Regions from separate parts of the Paenibacillus sp. 01T431 genome, predicted to be linked through region 1. Evidence: riboswitches for the same ligand, from Rfam matches in the RefSeq annotation. Region 1 holds a riboswitch; each other region holds the start of a gene.
The links. Region 1 has a riboswitch for cyclic di-GMP ahead of AC1DM9_RS21360 (EAL domain-containing protein). Riboswitches for the same ligand answer to the same signal wherever they lie in the genome.

Region 1 (5,602 bases):
CAAATTATCGACGCACCCTTTTATATACGAAGCTTGTTTGCCCGCAATTTTCTAGCTTCAAGAGACCGGTTCAAGAAATATAAAGAAGAGCTGGAGAAAACAGACCGTTATGCGGTTCAATTGGCCTTCGGCGGGACGGCTCAGCAGCGGAGAAGCTATATCGGAAACGTGCTTCCGTTCAATAAGGCAATACTCGACGTTGGCTGTGGAGAAGGTTTTTATGCGATTCCATTTGCATCCAAAATTGAAGACAGCTACTACGCGGTTGATATCCATGAGCCGCTGCTAGAGGTAGTAGAGCGGAAGGCGAAAGCAAAGGAACTGGACAACATCGCTACCTTTCCTTCCATTGAACACTTTCTAGAGGCTTATAACGGCGAGCAGGTGGATGTCATTTTGACCGAGGTTATTGAGCATATGAGTCTAAATGAGGCAGCTGTTCTGATACGGCAAATATGCGAACATGTTGATTTTGATTATTTTGTGCTGACAACACCTAATGCAGAGTTTAATGCTTATTATGAGCTGGAAGACTTCCGGCATGATGACCATAAATGGGAGCTTGGGCGAGCGGAATTTCAAGAGTGGCTGCTCGAAACGATTAAAGATCAAACCGTGGAAAGCCAATTTGTCGCAATCGGCGACGGAGTGAACGGTATACAAACGACGCAGGGTGCGATTTTGCGGAAGAGGAGAGAGTAGCGTCAATGGAAATGAGAACGAGAGTCCATACGATTTTTATGCTGATTGGCACGACGGAATGCGGGAAAACAACCTTTGCAAACGAAGTGCTGATGCCGCAGCTGCGATTTAGGGATGACAGCAAGGGCATGAATGCGAACGTGCAATATATTTCATCCGATAGCATTAGACAAGAGCTTCTAGGCTCTGATTATGACAAATATGATCAAATCATGCTTGAAGCGAGCGATCAGGCTTTCCGCCTTTTGTTCGAGAAGCTGCGTCTGGTCACTACTTTCCCCATCAATGCGGAATTTGTTGTCGTGGATACAACAGGTTTGTCGGAGGATTTCCGGGCGAGAGTGAGAGAGGTTGCAAAGGAAAATAACTACAACCTTGAAGTCGTGCTGTTTGATTACAAGAAGCGGGATGATTATTATTCATCGGAGCGTTCGAAGAAACTGATAACGAGCCACATTAATCGTTTGCGCAAGGATGTGCTTGGTTCGCTCTCGAGGGAGAAATACAGCAAAGTTCATAAGGTGCGGGCTAAAGATTTTTATTCTCCTATGGATAAGGTTGCGAATCCGGATTATAAGATTATAATCGAGGATGCTGCTGAGTATTTGGACGTTTTTTTACCGCTGGACCAGAAGACGATTATCGTCGGTGACGTTCACGAATGTGTGGATGAGCTGAAGGCTTTGCTCGTTAGCCATGGGTTTCAACTAGAGGGCAATGTATTGGTTGAGACAGGAAAGGTCAGCGGTACAAAAGTATTGCTCGTTGGAGATTGGATCGATAAGGGAAGCCGCACTAAGGAAATCATTGATTTCCTATATACGAATCAGGATAAGTTTTTGTTTGTGCTTGGGAATCATGAAAACTTCGTCCATAAATATATGCGTGGTGAAATCAAAGGTGTGGAAGAGGAGCTGCTGCATGCCTACTTCGATTCGACTGAGGTGCTGAGAGGCGATGCTGAGCTGCTTCAGAAGTTTAATCATCTCGTATCGCTGTCGAAGCCTTTCTACAGAATGGTAGGAAAATCAGGACCATCCTATTATGTGACTCACGCGCCATGCGAGAACAAATATATTGGCAAGCTGGATGTGAATTCGATCCGTCATCAGCGCAATTTTAGACTCGACCGATCGGCGCCGATTGAAGCACAGCTTGCGTTTCTGAAGCGGGATGCAGCAGGAAACCAGCCGTATCATGTTTTTGGACATGTGGCTGCTAAACAAGCATTTCGGATCAGAAATAAAATCCATTTGGATTCAGGCGCAGTTCACGGCAATCTGCTAACCTCGGTTTCTCTGTCGGTGAAGCCGACTTTCAAATCACAGAAATCGGCAATAGCCGGCATGGAAGGCGAGCTTCCTGCTCTCTTCAAAGAGGAACGCAAAGTATCGCTGCAGGAGCTGGATGATGATGAAGCCCGCAGATTGCAGTATTGCTCGCGCAATAAAATTAACTTTATTTCAGGAACCATGTCTCCTGCAGATAAGGATGAAGCGGCGGGTGAGCTGGAATCGCTGAGGAAAGGGCTGAACTATTTTATGGAGCGCGGTGTTAAAGAGGTCGTGCTGCAGCCCAAATATATGGGATCACGCTGCAATGTTTATTTGCATGCAGATATCGAGCAATGTTTTGCAGTGAGCCGCAATGGGTACAAAATAAATAAGGTTGACCTAACCGCTGTTTATGAGCGACTGCTGCAAAGATTCGGAAGCTACATGAAGGAAAACGATATATCGATGCTTCTGCTGGATGGCGAGCTTTTGCCATGGGAGGCGCTGGGAGAAGGTCTCATCGAAAAGCAGTTTAAGCCAATTGAGAAGGGGCTTGAGACAGAGCTTGCATTCCTGAAGGCGAATGGATTCGAGGAAGCGTTCGGAAAGCTTGCGCATGATTTCAAGGAAAGTGGTTTTGAAAAGGATCAGTTTCACCTTAGCAAAGGGGCTATTAATGAGAAGTATGGCCTAGCCGTCTATCAAAATTTTAAGCATGTTCATTCTATTCTTGAGAAAAACAGGCCAATTGATGAGCATATCAAAGCATATGAAACGTATAAGAGGCAGCTAGAGCTGTATGCCGAGGCAGGGGAGCTTGAATACAAGCCATTTTCGCTGCTCAAAATCGTATACGTGGACGGAAGAGAGCAGCTGCCAGCGTGGAAAACCTCGGAGATGTATCGTTTCCTCTCTGACGATCCATTCATTACGCTTGTGCTGTCTGATGCGGAGAGCTATGAGCTTGCAGAAAAATATTTCTACACGCTTACGGTAGACAATCATATGGAAGGTGTCGTGATAAAGCCGGAGATGCCTCAGCCGTACACGGTTCCCTATATGAAAGTGCGCAATAAGGAATACATGTCTATTATTTACGGTTATGATTATAGATTTCCGCACAAGTACAATAAGCTCATCAAGCAAAAAAATATTACGCAAAAGCTTCGTACATCATTTAACGAGTACCGGCTAGGACAGCATATGCTGGCGATTCCTTTTGCTGAAATTGCCCCAGACAACGATGGATATCAAGCGGCTGTTGCTAATCTGTTGTTTGAGGTCGCCAAAGAGAAGGAAATCGATCCTAGATTGTAAATCATCAATATACCAAACCTCCCAAAATGGGAGGTTTTTCTACATCATTCGACCTATTATTAAATTGGTTATGGTATATATCGGAATAATATGGAATACTGGTATATGTAAAAAGTCCTAGTAAAAAGCAAAGTTGTCGAAAGACAATGACGCAAAGCCAACAGGCCTAAAGGAAATTTCCAAAGGTGGCTGGGTTGCCAAAAGGATGAGTGATAACATACCTATATCCTCTCCTTAAAAACTTCAGGTTACCGCCTACGTTATGAAAAAGAGGGGATATTTAGCAATGAAACAAATGATTAAACGTTTTAATGGCAATGTTAATGTTAGTAGTTTTAATATTGTTCAAAAGATAGCGAATTTAGGCTACTGGGAGTTTGACCATATTCGCAGAGAAGCATCCTGGTCGAATCAAATGTTCGAAATATATGGTATGAAATCTGATTTCTCGATGTCGATGGACGAATTTTTTGAGTTTGTACATCCCGATGATCGTGAGCGTGTTATTCAGCAGTTCCACCTTGCAATTGAATCAAAGAAGGAGAGCGTTTGCGAGTACAGAATCGTTCGTCAGAGCGGTGAAGTTAGATATGTTGTAGAAAACATTACATTCATACTTAATGACGAAAACGAGATATTGTTGACGATAGGCATGATTCAGGATGTAACGGAAAATAAAAAATTGCAGCATCGCCTCACACTAGAAGAACAGCTTTATAAATCGATATTTGAAAACAATCCTGACGCGGTCTTTTCTTTAGACGCACAAGGGCGTTTTTTGTCATGCAATTCAGTGCTTGAGCAACTTTTTGGATATACGAAAGAGGAAATTATAAATGATAGTTTTCATAAATTTGTAGATGCCGCAGCGCTGGATAAAACGATTCAATATTTTGAGCAAACAGTCAAGACGCTGACACCTCAAAACTATGATACGACAGGCATTACGAGAACAGGACAAACGATCAAATTTAATGTGACCAATATTCCAATCATTATTAATAAAAAGCTTATCGGTGTCTATGGCATTGCCAAGGATATTACGCAGCAAAAAATGATTGAGCAATCGTTGACTGAGACCGAATTAAAATACCTCAGTATTGTCGAGCAATCCATTGTCGGTATTTTTGTCGCGCAGAAAAACAACTTCGTTTATTCAAACGATCAGCTCAATAAAATGTTTGGTTATGACTCCTTGAATGGTATGGATATTATACAGACGATCCATCCTTCAGACCGTGAAGCCGTCGTTAATCAGCTAACGAAGTTACAGGAGGGTCAGTCTGTATCCAATTTCTGCCACAGAGCCATTAAACAAGATGGGACGATTATTCATTGCGAAGTGCACTATAATCAAGTGTCAAATATGGGAGAGCAGGCAATCGTTGGAGTAGTCCTTGATATTACGGATCGGAGCAAGGCTGAGGAATTAAATCAATATTTGGCTTACCACGATTATTTAACGGAGATGCCAAATCGCAGAATGTTTGAAGACCAGCTAGATAAGCAGCTAAGGGTAAGCGAGTATTTTAAGCAGAGGCTGGCGATCGTGCTGATTGACGTGGATCGTTTCAAATATGTAAATGATACGCTGGGGCATCCAATTGGGGATGAGTTGCTGAAACAAATCGCCTTCCGATTGATGAGCAATTTACGTGATGGCCAAACCGTATTCCGACTTGGCGGAGACGAATTTGCAATTATTATAGCTGATGTAAAGCAGCAAAACGAAATCAAGGATATGGCAGCTACTATTATTAAGCTTATCAATGAGCAATTTTTGATAGAAGGATATGAGCTGAATGTAACTGCAAGTATTGGAATCAGTCAATCGCCTGGCGATGGGAGCTCGGTGGAGCAGTTGATGAAAAATGCGAATGCGGCTCTTTATCATGCGAAGTCCAGAGGCAGCAACCAATCACAGTGCTATTCCTCTTCTTTAAATGTGCAATCATTCAAATTATTTTCACTCAGCAATGATTTGCGTAAAGCGCAGGAAAGAGGAGAGCTGTTCCTTCATTATATGCCTCGCGTACATTCGCAAACGATGGAAATTGTTGGCGTTGAGGCGCTGCTGCGCTGGAATCATCCGGATTGGGGATTGGTTGCTCCGTCTGAATTCATACCGATCGCAGAGGAAACGGGGCTTATTGTATCCATAGGAGAATGGGTGCTTCGCGAAGCCTGTATGCAGCATAAACGGTGGCAGAGCTTAGGCCTGCCTTCGGTTACGCTGTCGGTTAACTTTTCGGTGCAGCAGCTTCTTCAGCAAAATATATTGCATACCATCGATCAGATCATCGAGGAGA
Region 2 (5,602 bases), on a different contig from region 1:
TTTTTTGCCATCTTTACAGCTTCATCTGCTTGCTCTGTCTCAAGGAGCGGGAGAAGCAGATGGCTGTACGTATTTTGCGGAATGGATTTGCAGGTCATTCGACCATCCATAATAGGCTTCATAGCTTGCAGTCCTCGCCGATATCTGCCAACTGTAAAATGATAGTAGCCAAAGCCATTTTGCTCACAGGCGCTACAATCAGACATTCCATCTCTAGCCGTCTTGCGCCAAAGCTCATAGTTTGCTTGAGCCGACTCATGATCGCCTTGAGATAGCGCGTATCGATGAAGACATTGATAATATGGGCGCAGGCTGTGACCGTATTGTAAGCATTTTGCCTTAAAATCATTAAAGATCGAAGTGATTTGATCCGTACCAAATTGCGGAAACCGCCAAATTTGATTAACAAACCATTTATAGTGCCAAATAAGGGTGAAGCTCGAATAAGCAGCCGGATCTTTTTCAAACTGAGTTAAGCACCAGGTAAATGAAACAAGAAATCGCTCTTCATAGCCCGAATCAAGCGCTGCCTCGGAATAAGACATGCGGGCGTAATAGGAGTCTTCCTTCGTCATATGCAAATCGGCTATCCGAATAGCCTCCTCAAGCACCGCAAGCTTCTGTTTTCCCTGCGGCAAGCTCCATGCCTCGCTTCGCAATTGATCATATCGCTGCTTCATAGCTCTCGCTCACCAGCCTGACTAAGACCGATTTCCAGCACCTGCATAAACGATTTGTTCATTAACTTCAGCTCCTCAGGGCCAAGAGGATATTGACCAAGCAGCAAGGCCTGCGTATAAACGGTCTCAATGCTTAGCTTCTGCATATCCGCATTCTGACAGGTCATAGCCTGCTGCATAAGCGGATTGTTAAAGTTGTAGCAAATCGTCGCATATGGCACCTCATATAGCTCATGGATGACGACATCCACAATGTTTGCGAACAAATCATTAGCTTCATCTTTCGTTTGCTCTGCCATTCTCAGAAAATTCACTTCATCATTTGTATTGTATAAAGCGGCCAAATCCACTGGTTCAAATCGCTTTACTACGCTTCTGCATTGAAATGGAGCTAGCAGCTGATCCGAGAGCTCCAGAAAGGAAAGAATGCTTTTATGCTCCGCGGGAGTTATGGATTGGAAGACGTTCGAGAAATTAATCGGATCTAGAACTAACGCCTCGATATCCTCATCCAGCTCCGACAGCTTGCGCACAAGCTCAAAATCATGGACATAACCGCCATTAATAACCATCACATTTTGCGCTTTGGCAACGCGAGCCACTTGGCGGAATTCATCAAGCGTTGAAGATACAACGATACGTTTGTTCTGTTCCAATATTTCGCTCATCTTCATCATGCCAAATGAAGTCTCAAACGACAAGAAACGGATAAACAATCGATAAAGCTCATCATCTTCGGCAGCCATCGCTTTAATGGAAGCAGAATGAATAACAATAATTTTACCGAATAGTTCAGGGTTTGATTCTGAAAGCTGAATCATATGCTGTTTAATGTTTTCGCCAATTTCATCCTTTACGGTGTGAAAAAGCTCATTTTCCATAAATGACTCCCGAGAAGCCGTTGGTCGAAGTCCATTCGTATTCATGATACACGTAACAAAAAAAGCCCAATCCGGAAGCATATTGTTAACTTGATCGGAAAGCAGCATACGTTTCATATATACCTTATGTTTTTTCTCGGCTTGCAAGCTTACAGCATAAGGAAGAATATAAGCGACACCCTCAAGCTCACCAATTACTGATTTTAAAGGTATGGCATCCAAGAAGGTTTGATACAAGTGATCTTCGCCATAGGTGAGCGCATCACTGCTATTCATGGACCACGGAGGAGTTTCCTCGTTAATCCTAATATCTGTTTTCCCTTCGGACAAATGAATCGGAACAGGCAGGAACTGACCATAATGGCTCATTAACTCCATCACACGATCCCATTCATAATAATCCTCGTAACCCTCCTTGCATGTCAAAAACACGGTGGTGCCGATTGGAGCATCCTTCTCAAGCTTGCGAATCGTGTACGTGCCGTCAGGCCGCCCACGCCATTCTAAAGTATCGCCTTCTAGAGCGGAGCGGGTAATAACAACGATCTCGCCGCTCACTACGAAGCAGGACAGCAAACCCACGCCAAATTGTCCAATATAGTCGTCTGCTGAATCCATTTCGTCACGCTTGGAGGTACTTCCGATTTGAGCCAAAAAAAGCTGGATTTCGGATTCGGACAAGCCTATCCCATTATCGTGAACGGCAATCGTTCGAGAACCGTAAATTTCAACTGTTACGCGTGCATCAAAGCGATGTCCAAGCCGTTTGCGTGCTGTAATCGCATCAACGCCATTTTGCAGTAATTCCCTAATGAACACGCCTGGGCTCGAATATAAATGCTTTGAGAGAAGCTCGATCATCCCTTGTAAATTAACTTGAAAGTTCATTTCGCTCATCCTGTCTCCCATAGTGGATCTGTTTTTTTATTGGTCTATTCCATTCATTGATTCGGCATTATACTCGCTTATCCTTCTTTATTTGCACAAAGAGGCAGGCAGCACCCCAAACCTATGGATGCTGCCTGCCTCACTCGATTATCATTTTTGTTGCTTACACTTTGAAAACAGCTGCTTTCTCCTTCAAATCCTGTGAGGAAAGTGAAAGCTTCTCCGCAAGCGTGCGCAAATCATCGGAAATATCATTTTGCTTAACTGAAAGCTCGCTCATATGTTCCATTTTCCCATTCACTTCTGAAGACGTCGTCAATAGCTTGTCTACTGCAGACACGATATGAGACATGCCTGTTGTAATTTCACTAATTGCCGTAGAAATCTCGCTCACTTGATCTGACAGCATGCTGCTTTGTGATTCCAATGCTTGGAATGTGCTGCTTGCGGTTTCGGATGCTTGACGAGTCGTGTTAATAACATTCGCGAAGCTGCCGATCGTGCGGCTGCTTGCTGCCACATCGCTTTGTATGAGTGTCAGCTCCTTCGTGATCTGCTTCGAGATCATATCGGTCTGACTGGACAGCTTGCGGATCTCATCAGCGACAACTGCGAACCCTCTGCCATGCTCACCCGCTCTTGCCGATTCAATGGATGCGTTCAGTGACAACAAATTCGTCTGTGTGTTCAAATCCTGAATGCCGTTCAAAAACTTAGCTACATTGTTATATCGTTCATTCATCGTTTCGAAAGCTTCAGTTAGCTTTGAGAACTGGTCTACTGTTTCATTTACCATCGAGACCACGCCAGCCATCTGCTGCGTGCCGTTATGAGATGATTGCTTCATATTTTGCATATCATTGTTTATGTATTCACTCGACGCAGCAATTTGCTGAGAGCTTGCTGAGATTTCTTCCGTAACTGCCGAAATGGATGAAGCATCGTCATACTGCGACAGCAGCACTTTTCTGCCCAGCTCCACTTGGCCATTTACATCCTCTGATGCTTTTCGATTAATACCAATCATATTATCCATATTATTCGAAATGTGGAGCACGGATTCGCTCACTTCAAGCGTAGCTTTAATCGTTTCTCGCAGCTGATCGCCCATATTAGCCAAAGCGTGGTCAAGATCGCCAAATTCGTCAGAGCGAACGAGTTTTTCTTGACTTGTAAAATCATTATTGCCATACTGCTTAATTCTTTTTGTAATGCCTACAAGTCCTGTTCTAATCGATTGTGAGATGACAAAAATCATAATAGCAGGAAGAATAGCTAGCAAAATGACATTTATAAGCACAATAAGGTTCGCACTGGATATGTCTTTATCGAGAAGCTTCTGCGTCGCGTTAGCGTCTGCGGTCAAACGCTCGTGCATTGTATCGTTGGAATAACTTAGAATGACGGTATATACGCTTATTAGATTGCTTATGCGGAGCGATTTCTCATCTGATGATAATCCACTCACATCTGTATTCGTCACTTTCAAGTTATCTAATGCAAGCTTAAGAACATTAACCTGATTCGCATAATAAGGACCATCTTCCGTTGCAGGCGGATATTTCTTATCCATATCGATAAGCTGTTTCTCTAATTCATCGATGTTGGCAGGCATCGTTTCCAAATCCTTCATGATCAGCGTTGCATCGCTTTTGCCATTTTCAATGGCATCTACCATTAGAAGCATCACTTTCAGCAGCCTATTCGATATACCTTGATAATTGCGTTCAGCACGCTGCAATTCCTCTGAGCCTTCGACTGAGGTTGCTACTGAATGATTTTGAAAATAAATCAAAACGCCCGAGCCTACATTAAAAAGTGTGATGATTGCGGTAACAAGCAATAATTTGCTCGTTATTTTCTTCAAACTCAATTTCTTAAACAGTATTTTTGCTCTCTCTATCCTATCCTTAAAAACCATCCTGCTTGCTCTCTCCTCTGTCTCCTGAAAACAAAAAAAGCTATCCAGCCACAGGAGGCGGACAGCTCAGTTAGCTTATTATCCTTCCGGCGGTCTGGCAGCCATAGTGCGTACACCTTAGGCCCATAACTTTGCGTCCTTGTCTTTCAACAAGTTTGCCTTTTTCAGTTTGTCTATTTTGTAGTTTACAACTTAAACCAGTATAGGACTATTTAGTGAATTTGTCATCCCTTGAACCATATTTATTCTGTGGCTAAAAATAAGGTTGCATTGCAATAACGCCTTGCTAACGAATGAAAATAGGAGGTTTGGATGGAAATAACCGCAACGAGCAAAATATTTCGCACCGCTTCCCATTGTTTTTCCGTTAAATTCGGCAATCTGCTTGCAAATTGATTCGCTGAAGAGCGAATGACATGCTCTGTCAATAAATCTTGATGCGGATTTTCCTTCAAATGACCGGAAATGTCGAGCAGTTGATCGTTATTCGCATCTAGCTCCTCAAACATACTGGTATAAGATGCATATAATTCAATAGGCCCAACTAAATCGTCTGCTTCATCCTCTGGTTTCTTGAATACGATCTCAAAAAGCTTGCGTATTGATTCAAAATCAAGATTTGACTTTAAATCATCAATAATGAATAATAACGCAGCTTGGTTCAGAGAATATTTTTTCCCAGCTTTCGGACAATCGAAATAAGGTTTGAAATCTCGCTTTACCCAGTTTTGCATGGAGGTAATCGACAGATTCGAATATTCGATTAGTTGGCCCAACGCAGCAATTTCATGTAGTGAAAAGCCTTTAATCTCATTTCCTTTAATGAGCTTTTCAATAATTGGAGGCAGCAGCGTAGACATAAATGCAGGCAGTCCCGTGCCTTTCTCCAAGTCACATTGATGCGTTTTGGTCCATGCGGCTTGCAGCACTTGCAGTGGCTTCAAATTATACTTTCCGTCCAGAGCCAGCAGCAAGCAAGCCATCTCTTTTCGAGTAAGCGTAAAGGACTCCATATCGCTTCCTCCTCGCGCATTCGTCTTGCATTCCTATATTACAAGTTCATATGAACTCATCATATGCCGGAGAATGACGCTTGTAAAGGCTCGAAAATCAATGAGAATAAGCCTTTCATTCTCGTTAAATCGCTTTTAAAGCGCGTATAAGGCTGTTACCGTTGGATATGGCATTTGTCATATCATGTAATCATTCGTTATAGTAGATCATAAGAATAA
Region 3 (5,602 bases), on a different contig from region 1:
TGTTGATTTGTTAAACAAAGAGAGTATAGATGAAATATTTTCAGAAAATAATATTGATGCTGTTATTCATTTTGCTGGACTTAAGGCAGTAGGCGAATCAGTCTCATTACCACTTAATTATTATCACAATAATATTACAGGAACTCTAATTCTATGCCAAGTTATGCAAAAGTATAACGTGAAAAGAATAGTTTTCAGTTCCTCAGCCACTGTTTATTCTCCTATTTTATCAGGAGCAATTACTGAGGATCATTTGTTAGGTTCTTCAAATCCCTATGGTCGTACTAAATTAATAATTGAGGAATTATTTAGAGATATTTATGATTCAGATAAAGGCTGGAGTATTTTAATATTACGTTATTTTAATCCTGTTGGCTCTCATGCAAGTGGCTTGCTTGGTGAGAATCCGAAAGGAATACCAAATAACTTAATGCCCATAATTACAAATGTAGGAATGGGAAAGATAGCTCAACTTAAAGTTTATGGTAATGACTATGCAACACATGATGGGACCGGAGTCAGAGATTATATTCATGTGGTAGATCTTGCAATAGGACATTTAAAGGCTCTTAATAAAGCTATGTTAGGTACAGGTGTAGAAGTTTATAATTTAGGTTCTGGTAAAGGGTATAGCGTATTAGACGTTGTACAAACCTTCGAAAAAGTTTCTGGTGTGACTATTCCGTATACAATTGTTAAGAGAAGGCCTGGAGACGTAGCTGTATGTTTTGCAGATATCACAAAAGCGAAAAGAGAACTTGGGTGGGTTGCTAACAAAGGTATTGAAGAAATGTGCGCAGACTCTTGGCGTTGGCAATTAAATAATCCAAATGGATACGAATAGAGCAGTTACAAAAACAGTTCAAAGACGTACTACATTTGAGAAAAATATCATTAAATTTAGTAACGTTTGATAATTCAACAAACCCTATACACCCCTCAACAATTTTGTTACCATACCATTAAACAAAACAACCGCATAACCACACGATAAAGGCAAAACCATTGAAAAGTGGTGACGCAAAGCTACAGGGGCTTATCTTTTAAAAGACTGCCAGCCAGCTACCGAATATCGTGCCTCCCGCGTGGTTTATGTGGAAACATGGAGGTTATTATTATGTTCATGCGCGCAAACGTTGTACGTGAATGGCATCAACTCTGTATGGGATTCAATGAATTGCTGTGGGAAGATTGCTTAGATGAGAAAAAGCGCATGGAGATTTATTTGAGGATTGTTTATCACAAAAATAAACTAGCAGCTGTCTCATGAACTAGCACGAATGGCGTCGTTAACAGATCTGAAAACGCTATATCCGCAAGCTGACGCCCCGTCACTATGAAGCGTCAGCTTTTTTATTTTAAATTCTAAGAAGGAGATTCATATGCAATCATTGCTTCTTTAGTGGCTCATATGAAACCAAAACAATGAAAAAAACGAACAAAACACTAATGATTATCGCAGGTGCTCTCGTTGTTATCGGTATTGTCATTTATGGAAGCATGAGTCTCTATTCGAAGTTAAATCAGGTAGATGAACTGAATGGGCGTCTTGAAGAAGCTGCAGATAGCAATGCAGGACAAGAGTCGCCGAAGATTACGGAGCAGCCCAATGAACAATCTACTAATCAGACAGATCAGACTTCAGAACCTGATGCTACTCCATCACAAGAGCCTGATCTAGTTCCAACGACGCAGCCAGATGAAGTCCTAAAACCTAGTCCCAGCGCAACTTTGCCGCCAGATGAAGCGTCTAATAATGTAGACAAGGGACAAAAGCCGGATAAGGGATCTTCAAACTCCGAAAATAAGTCCCAGAAGAAAAAAGAGATTGATGCATCGGTTACAGCAAAGCTGGAAAAACTGAAATCTTCGTGTCAAGCAACCAGCAATAGCTTGGTTAAGCAGATTGCGAAAGAGCTTAGCGGTGATGAAGAAGCTACGCTTGCTACTATTCAAAGTAAATACCTGAATAAGGTATTTTCTGCGGAAGCCGATTGTGATGCCAGGTTCAATCAATTAATAAGCAATGCCAAGAGCGAGTATAAAGCAGCCGATCTAGGTGAGCAAAGCTTTCCGGATTGGAGCGCGCAATACGAGAGTGCGAAGGCTGGTGCTAGAGCCAATGCGCTTGCAGTAATTGCAAACTCGCTAAACAAGTAAGCTTTACTATTCTGAGGAGGCTCTATGAAAAAGTCACGTATTCTATCTATTTTTCTAGTTGTAATGATGTTGTCATCCGTACTTGCAACCGCTGCATCCGCAGCAACCGAAACGATTAAGACAAAGACACAGCCCATTAAGCTGCAATTTGATGGACAAGCACTCAAACTGCCCGATGGACAATATTCATTTATTCATCAAGGAAGTACATACGTACCGATTCGTTATATTTCTTACGCGCTGCTAAAAACAGTAAATTGGGATGGTGCGAAAGCGACGATCTCCGAGCCAACAGAGAAAGAGCTTGCTGCGCTGAAGAAACAATTGCAGAGTGCCGCTACGGGCAGCCAGAAGCCGCAAACGAGCGTTACAATTGCAATACAGCCAGTTAATGCAACTCTTGTGTTTAATGGAAAGACGAAGGCATTGCCGGCTGGTCAATCCCTCTATGCCTATAAAGGCTCGATCTATGTGCCCATTCGCTTCTTGTCAGAATCAGTAGGCACACAGATTAGCTACGATCCGGTGACGAAAACAGTTAGCGGTGAGTCAGCAGCATATCGAGCTGAGCAAGGTGGCGGCGGAGTCGTTCTTCCAGGCACGGGTGGCGGAACTGGAGGCTCTGGTGGTACAGGCGGTACGGGTAATGCCGGCGGTGGTGGCGTACCAGTTAAACCGACGTATGAGCAAATTACAGCAGAAGCAGAGAACAAGCTCGCTGCGCTGAAAGAAAGCTGCAAGGTGACTCTAATGGATATTGGACTGCAGTATGTAGCGGCAACGGATAAGACGGTTCAAGCTCAGCTTAAAGCTAAAGGACTTCAAGAAGTAGACAATTGCTCTGCAAAATTTGAAGTTATCATGTCCGATACGAAAGCTAAGCTGACGACGAATGGGTATAGCACAGACGTTCTTGCTTCCTACAGAGAAGCCTTTAACAAAGAGCTTGAAGCAGGAAGAGCTATTGCAGAGGGTTTGATGTAATAGGAGTTTTCACTTCTTTTTTGTAAAATTAGAGCAGGGGCAGAAGAGGTCGCGATGACTTCTTCTGCCCCTGCTTTGCGTTATCCTTACAATTACATGAAGTGATACATGCATCTGCTTGCATTTATTTATAATTTATTTTAGTTATAAGAGACCAGCTGCAGCTATAGGGGATAAGGGCTCCCATTTAGCCCACACTTCCTTAAATACAAACCTTAAGGCTTGTAAGTCGTTAGCGGTACGTTCAGCTTATTATAGGTTGTGATGCAGATTAAAAATGTATAATGAATTTTCCAATCCAATTCCTGATATATTTTAACACGAAAAGGATTACCCAAATCAAGCAGAGTGATCATTAACAGCAAAAAGCTGCGTTCAAATAGCTTGTTTTGCATGTTTTTTGTCTCCCCTTACAAGAATTTGTTGTAAAATGTAAAAAAATGACTCATTTCACTAGCAAAGCCACTACCATAGTACTAAAATTTGCATTACACTAGCATTACAGACTAACCTAAAATCATACAGTAGTGGTAATGTAGGGGGACTATGGACATATTTAATTTGTTCTACCAATTCAATCAGTGCACTTCTGATCCTGATGCTGAAGTTGTAGTACTCTTACACGGTCTAGGCCTAAATGCTCGTGTCTGGGAGCCGATGGCTGCTGTGCTAACTGAACGGTATCATGTTGTACGGTATGATTTGCGCGGGCATGGGGAGCGATCACATGACGGTTCTCAGTTAACATGGGAGCTGCTTTGCAATGATCTTGATGAAATTTTCCACTTATATAGCATAACGGAGGCACATTTGGTCGGTCATGGACTTGGCGGTAATCTTGCTGCAAGGTATGGAATTAGCCGCCCGGAGCGAGTGAAGTCGTTTGTTCTTATTTCGACGATTGGATTTTATCCTCCGGAGGCAATGGAGCGTTCGGTTGAGCTGCGCCGGAGCTATGCTGAGAACGGTGTGGCAGCTGCACTGGCGGAGCAGATGGCTAGTTTAGTAACCTGTTTGCCTCAGGATAGGGAAGAGACAAGATGGGTAAAAGAGGCGTACTTGCAGTGCGACATGGATGTGTACTTTAAATTAATTGAGCTCTTTGCAGCCGAGAATCCTTTGGATGACTTATCCGCAATTAATAAGCCTTGCCTCGTTATGGCGGGGGACAAAGATACGATATATCCATCCTATATGTCGAAGATTACGGCGCAGTTTATTCCGAATGCGTTCTCGGTAACGGTGCCTGATGCAGCTAGCTTGGTGTTTATAGATAATCAGACCTATGCCGCTCAGAAGATATTAGATTTCCTCTCCAACCCTTTAAGTGGCACGGAGAGCACTCATGTCGGAGATCCGCTGCTTGGGTTAATGAGTATCGATGCCATTAAAATGTTTGGCGATGCCTATAAGAGTACTCCAAGCAAGGATGTGCTGCTCGAGGTCAAGCTAATTGGAGCGTTTCGTGTATTTATTAATGGCGAGGAAATATCGAGTGGCTGGCAGCAGCGTAATGCGAAGAGATTGCTTATTTATTTAATGTTTTACCCGAATCCGACCAGAGAACAGTTATGCGATGCGTTATGGCCACTTGCAGAGATTAGCAAAGCAAGTAATTTGCTGCGAGTTAGTCTTTCTCATTTAAAAGGATTGTTCGATACGGCGGGGACGAATCCGATTGTTGCTAATCGCAGCCATGTTAAGCTGAACGCGGTTGTCGTGTGTGACTTGCTGAAATGGATTCAGTCGCTTGAAGAGGCTCATATGGAGAAAAGAGCATTAAGGAAATTTATTCTTATTAAAGAATTGCTTGTCTATCCTGTAGAAGAAATGCTCGCAGGCTTGTACGATAACTGGGCGGTTCAGGAACGAAGCAGGCTGGAATACATGCTGCTGGGACTTGTTGAATCACTCGCGGATAGCTATAAAAAAGATGGCGATTTTGCAGCGGCTAGTCAAGTGATGAGAAGAATAAGCAATATGTATAGCGAGGAACTAAATGTTGATACCGTTCGTAATACGCATGCTCAGGGAGAGGTGAGGGACCATTAATAGAGATACTGTTCTACACAAAATAAAGCTAGAGCAGACGATTGAGCTGCTGCGGCAGGAAATGATCGATAAGCTATTAGTGTGCCAGTCTTATCAAGCTGATGAAGTGTTGGGAGCAAGCAGGGCGCTTGATCTTGTTCTTAATTGCTATGATTGCGTAAGATTTGAGAGAGGCTGCATGAATGAGGAAAATTGTGCATCACGTACATTATTAGATGACGATAGCTCTATTTAAAAATACGTTTACGTTTATTTTGTTTGTATTTATACCAGTAGCTGCCGTTCTCATCCTTGAAAATCCGAATTCCAAACCATTTCAATGGCGTTGATAGCTCAGTAAACATTAAATAACTAGACATGTCTATCGCCCTCATTTCACTTCTTTTTAGTTATAATACCTAACTTT
Region 4 (5,602 bases), on a different contig from region 1:
ATCAGCATTCCGTCCCCCCTCATTTAAGCTTTTACTCGCGTTATTTCTGCCGCCATTGCCACGTTTTATAGCCGCATCCCAAAGCTCCACTGCAATGCACGCATCCCCGAGCGGCAGTTCTTCTTTTAGCAGCCATCCCTCCTCTGCGATCTCGTTGTTCAAGAATCCCGCTTCACCAAACGCTCCATGCATCCAGAAGTATTTATCCACCATTGCCTTGATAGTCAGTCGAGCCTGCCAGCATCCATTCACTTTCACAACATACAATTGTGCCTTCATCTCTATTCGCTCCCTCGACACTTTATAGAACTGATTTCATTATTCATCTGTTAAGTTAACTATGGCCTCTCCCTTCCCAGACAAAAGGAGAATGATGTTGGCAAGCACTGTAAACAAAAAAAAGCACACCCAACAACGCATTTGCGTTATTGAGTGTGCTTCACTCCGACTATTTCATTACCGTAGAGTATATACTAAAATGGCATTTTCGACAAATCTGTCGGATTTTGCAAATCAATTAGCACCGCATGATCGGAAAGCGACACAACTCCTTCTGCCTGGAGCAGCCATAGCAGCTGAGTTCCATCCACACCCTCTGTTTGAGAGCGCTTACTGCCTTCGCTTTCAGACAACGGATTAGATCCATTAGAGTGAATCCTGACCTCATCGCCCTTTCTAGCTAATCGTTCAACAATAGCCAGTGTCTCCTCTGTAACCCCTTGATCTACGATCGTCAAACGAACGTTTTTCCCCATTCGCCGAGAGAAAGAAAACAGCGAACGTACATACCATTCCATATTGTTTTGCTGAACGTCAGCTACGAGCACATAATGCTTGCTGGATTGCTGGCGCCCTCGCCAAATTCGATACGCCAGATGCACCGACAATGCAGCCAAAGCATAACAGCCAATAACAAGAAGTAGAAGTTCAAACATGGCGGCCACCTCCTCTTTGTGACACTATATGCCATGAAGAGCCCACTGGTTCCGCAATCAAGGGACAAGGTGACAAAATGTGTGTTATGCCAAAAATATATTCTGCTTTATGATGATTATTAGTCATTTTCTGACAAAGAAACACCCTTGAGCAATTTCCAATACATGTTATCATTTTAATATGAAAGCATGCATATCTAACCGGTGCACGCATATAGAAAGGGAGAGTGGATTTTCACAATCAAAATAACTAGGGAAGCGATGAAGTATAATCTACAATTGGACACTTGGATTATATGGAGCTAGTAGTGTAACCGGCCCTCTTGGAACCCCACTACGTATCTAAGAGGAGAGTGAAAGATGCGTTATTTTAGGAAAAAAATCAGTTTAGCCCTGGCTCTGTTATTAATTTTTTCGTTGTCGCTTAGTTCCATTGCCATGGCCGAAGGTGATAGCAATCAAGGTACGAATGCTGCGGCACTCGTAGATGAGAATAGCTGTCCACAGTACTCATCAGATCGCAAGGATGTCATTGCCACGCATTCCAATATCGTAGTCAATAATAACGGAACAGCTACCGCTACGTTCCAGACGCTAAAAGATTGTGTTAGAGTCAGCTTCTCCGGCTATGAAGGCCCTGCTGACTGGGCACCTGGACCCGGCGATACAACCATTCCATACAACAAGCAAACATTTTTTGAGGGACAGTCTATTATATATCCAAAAGCAGGTACTTACTCCGTAACGATTAACATTCCAAAATGTTTGCCTTATCAATTAGATATCTATAGCGGAGATTTAATTAAGACATTAGGTCCCGGCGCTCATGGTGACAAAATTTTAGCATGGAATCTAAAGCTTTCGAACAGCTGTACGGGCAGTATCATCATCAACAAACATTTAAATGATGTCGAGGGCGCTCCTCATGCAGGCATTACCTTCGAGCTTTGGAAAGACGGTAAATTAGTCAAAAGCGGTGTTACCAATAGTGACGGTATTTTGCAATTCAACGAATTACCTATCGGTACCTATACATTAAAAGAATTAACCTTAGATGGCTTTACCACCGATTTAGTGGCTACCCAGCAGATCGTAGTAACCACAGATAACTCTGTGCAAAAAGCAGTTATCAATACGGCTAAGCTCAAACTTGAAACAGCCTGCTCCGCCGATCCAAATAAAACAAGAGCTTGGAAAGTAACCAACGAGAGTAATATCGAGGTTTCTTATTCATGGGAAATTCCGAATACCACTCAAACAGGAAATGGTGTAATACCTGGAAAAGGTTTCGTAAGCTTTTCAACGAATACGGAGCTCGTCAGCCCAACTGATCCACAAACTGTACCTAATACGCTGAAAATCCATTGGGGCAAGGAGAAGGAGCTTTCACTTGTGAATGAAGGCGAAACCTGCTCTACGCCTACTCCAACACCGTCATCGACACCTGAGACTACACCTACTGCTACACCAACTCCTACACCTGAGACTACGCCTACAGTTACACCAACTTCTACACCTGAGAGCACGCCTACAGCTACACCAACTCCTACACCTGAGAGCACGCCTACAGCTACACCAACTCCTACACCTGAGAGCACACCTAACACTACACCACCTTCCACACCTGTGAGCACGCCTAACAACACACCTACTGCTACAACTACGGTAACGACAACACCTACATCGTCACCTGAAGCAACACCAATTGTTGAAATTGATGATGAAGATCCACCTGTTGGAGGAGTTACTGAAGGTGGAGAAGGCGAGCCGCCAATCGATCCTGTTGTTGCTGTAGATGAAGATCAAGTCCCGCTTGCTACTCTGCCAAAAACAGGCGAAAGCAGTCCGGTTCCTTATTATCTCATCGGGGCATTTGCCCTTTCAGCGGGATTCATTTCTCTTCGCAGACAAAAACAAAGAAAATAGTTAAGATTATATGTTTCACCACGCACTCTTAGGCTGGTTTTATACAGCTTAGGAGTGTTTTTCTTTTACACAACCATCGCAAGGCAACCTTATATGCAAACAAAAACCCCCGTATCAACCGATACGGGGGTTTGCTCGATATGTAAGTAATGATCAAAAAGGCTACTACAGGGTAACCCATCCATATTTGATCGATTGGATAACAGCTTGCGTACGGTCATCAACTTCCATCTTTTGCAAAATGCTGCTCACATGGTTTTTAACCGTCTTTTCGCTAATGAATAAAAACTCTCCAATGAGCTTATTGCTCTTGCCCTCTGCCATAAGCCTTAACACCTCTGCCTCACGGCGTGTTAATGGGCTTTCATCGCCAGCAACGAACTTAACTCCCGGTTCCTGAGCAGCTGCAGCACCTGAGACAATTCCCATCTCATCCAAATACGTCATACGGCGAAGCTGGTTAATGAGCTTGCCTGTCACTTTAGGATGGATATAGGCATGACCTTGGACAACGGAACGAATGGCGTTAATTAGCGATTCTGCCTCCATATCCTTCAGAAGGTAACCCGTAGCCCCTTTACGAAGGGTTTCGAATACATAGCTCTCATCGTCGTGAATAGATAAAATGATAACCTTAACATCAGGAAACATACTTTTTAATCGTTCAGTCGTCACGACACCGTTCTCTATAGGCATATTAATATCCATCAGGACAATCTCAGGAATGGTATGATTGCAAAACTCCAAAACTTGAATGCCGTCACCACATTCGCCGATAACTTCAAGATCGTCTTCCATATTTAGAATCCGCTTAAGTCCTTCACGAAACAGCTGGTGGTCATCCGCAAGTAAAATTTTGATTGTATTCATATTGCTTGCAGCTCTTTGGATCATCATCATCTTACTCCTTTCTAGATTCGGCAGTAGTAGGTATATCTATTATAATTTTCGTCCCTCTACCGGGATTTGAGTCTATATCCATCCTTCCCTCTATTAGCTCAATGCGTTCTCTCATCCCTACCAATCCAAAATGTGCGTTTCGAGTAGCATCCTGCTCGATTAAATCGCTGTTAAATCCAACGCCGTTGTCTTGAATTACGAGTGAAATATGCTGTGGCTGATAGTTAATCTCGAGCATTACATGTGAAGCGCTCGCATGTTTTAGTGCATTGGTAAAAGCTTCCTGAACTAAGCGGTATATCGCCGCTTCCATTGCAGAGGGCATCCGAGTTTCTTTACCTATAAGCTCGAATACGGTATGTATTTTTGTTTTCTCTTCAAAATCCTGTGTGAATTTACGAAGAGTCGGCACAAGCCCTAAATCATCCAACGCCATCGGACGCAAATTAAATATAATTTTGCGAATTTCCTCAAGGCCGGAGCGCACTTGTCCTTTTAAATCTACTAATTCTTCCTGCACCATCACAAATTCCTGCTTGATTAGCATACGTTCTGCAATTTCTGTTCGAAGAACGATATTTGCGAGTGATTGCGCGGGACCATCATGGATTTCTCGAGCGATCCGTTTACGCTCTTCCTCTTGCGCCAAAATAATTTTCAATCCCAGCAGCTGCCTCGTTTTGGCAGACTCAAGAATACGAGTAACTTGATTAAGATCACCCGATAAATATTCAAGTACGACATTTATTTGCGAAGCAATCGTTTCAGCACGCTCGATTGAATTTTCTACATTTCGAACACGTTTTTGCAAATCATCTCGACGTGCTTTCAAGTAGGATTCCTTCTCGCGGTACACCATCAAATCCAACTGGATTTGTGTAGCCTTCTCATAGGCAGACTTAATGTCATCTTCCTTGTATCGCACGAAATCCCGGCTCACTTCTGTCAGCCTTATACGCGCACGGCGATAGTCTTGCTCCAGCTGGTCAACCTTGTCAATTGTCTTCACCGTTTCTTGAAGGACAATTTCAAGCTCCTGCTCGAGTGATTCTAGCTCCGTGCGCGCGGATTCACATATTTCATAAATCTGGTATTTGCTGTCTTCCATCACTTCGATTGCGTTTTTAATGACTCGATTTATATCGACTGTAAGGTGGTCCACTGTAGATCGGCAACCTTTCTATATTAAAGGTTAATCTACTCTATCATACCACAGATTGGATATATTTCGTCCATCGTTAATCGATGGTAATCTTTTTCGCTTTCCCGTCATACCCGACCTTTAGGCCTAGTTTCTCTGAAAATAAACGGACCGGAATGAGCGTCCGATTATTACGAACGATAGGCGTAATATCTGACGATTGCAGAGCGCCATTTAAAATAAGATCCTTTTTGCCAAGTGTCATTTCCATCAGCTTATTGCCGCGAAGAACGGTGACTTGTCCCGTTTTTCCGTCAAATAACAGCTTCGCTCCCATGGCATCGGATACGAACCGGACAGGTACAAATGTCGTTCCATTCAAAACAATGGGTGCTGAATCAAGCGTAATTGCTTTTCCATTAACCGTCGCAGCAGATTTGCCTACAGTCATTACGACCTTAGTTTGTGAATCAACCGTTACGGAAGGCGGATATTGCAGCTTCATATTATCTAGTCCAATAGAACCTGTTGCAGAACGCTCATCCTGCCCTTCGGCGATCGTCACAACGTAAATTCTTTTTAGTTTAACAGGGAATTTCATCCCTACAGAGGATAAATTCATCTTCACATTCTTCCAGCCGCTCCAATCAAGCTGTTTTGCAAGATCGATAAGATGTGCTTTGCCATCCGCATCAATGAA

Region 2: linked by a shared signal. The riboswitch ahead of AC1DM9_RS11555 (methyl-accepting chemotaxis protein) and the one ahead of AC1DM9_RS21360 (EAL domain-containing protein) in region 1 are both predicted to bind cyclic di-GMP.
Region 3: linked by a shared signal. The riboswitch ahead of AC1DM9_RS14840 (hypothetical protein) and the one ahead of AC1DM9_RS21360 (EAL domain-containing protein) in region 1 are both predicted to bind cyclic di-GMP.
Region 4: linked by a shared signal. The riboswitch ahead of AC1DM9_RS19700 (SpaA isopeptide-forming pilin-related protein) and the one ahead of AC1DM9_RS21360 (EAL domain-containing protein) in region 1 are both predicted to bind cyclic di-GMP.

Annotation. Positions count from the first base shown of each region.
Region 1 covers NZ_JBFTPT010000011.1:339,148-344,749, reverse strand. Annotated here, with positions in the region: gene AC1DM9_RS21370 (methyltransferase domain-containing protein) at 1-702, shown strand, start outside; gene AC1DM9_RS21365 (metallophosphoesterase) at 708-3,293, shown strand; cyclic di-GMP riboswitch class I at 3,410-3,495, shown strand; gene AC1DM9_RS21360 (EAL domain-containing protein) at 3,580-5,602, shown strand, end outside.
Region 2 covers NZ_JBFTPT010000005.1:336,670-342,271, reverse strand. Annotated here, with positions in the region: gene AC1DM9_RS11565 (hypothetical protein) at 1-680, opposite strand, end outside; gene AC1DM9_RS11560 (HSP90 family protein) at 677-2,449, opposite strand; gene AC1DM9_RS11555 (methyl-accepting chemotaxis protein) at 2,613-4,316, opposite strand; cyclic di-GMP riboswitch class I at 4,456-4,540, opposite strand; gene AC1DM9_RS11550 (DUF1836 domain-containing protein) at 4,613-5,383, opposite strand.
Region 3 covers NZ_JBFTPT010000007.1:158,089-163,690, reverse strand. Annotated here, with positions in the region: gene galE (UDP-glucose 4-epimerase GalE) at 1-844, shown strand, start outside; cyclic di-GMP riboswitch class I at 986-1,070, shown strand; gene AC1DM9_RS14840 (hypothetical protein) at 1,426-2,160, shown strand; gene AC1DM9_RS14835 (copper amine oxidase N-terminal domain-containing protein) at 2,185-3,144, shown strand; gene AC1DM9_RS14830 (hypothetical protein) at 3,360-3,539, opposite strand; gene AC1DM9_RS14825 (alpha/beta fold hydrolase) at 3,691-5,196, shown strand; gene AC1DM9_RS14820 (aspartyl-phosphate phosphatase Spo0E family protein) at 5,192-5,431, shown strand; gene AC1DM9_RS14815 (hypothetical protein) at 5,424-5,555, opposite strand.
Region 4 covers NZ_JBFTPT010000010.1:230,969-236,570, reverse strand. Annotated here, with positions in the region: gene AC1DM9_RS19710 (ATP-dependent helicase ComFA) at 1-279, opposite strand, end outside; gene AC1DM9_RS19705 (glycosyltransferase family 2 protein) at 474-935, opposite strand; cyclic di-GMP riboswitch class II at 1,181-1,264, shown strand; gene AC1DM9_RS19700 (SpaA isopeptide-forming pilin-related protein) at 1,374-2,861, shown strand; gene AC1DM9_RS19695 (response regulator) at 3,027-3,755, opposite strand; gene AC1DM9_RS19690 (sensor histidine kinase) at 3,763-4,923, opposite strand; gene AC1DM9_RS19685 (stalk domain-containing protein) at 5,000-5,602, opposite strand, start outside.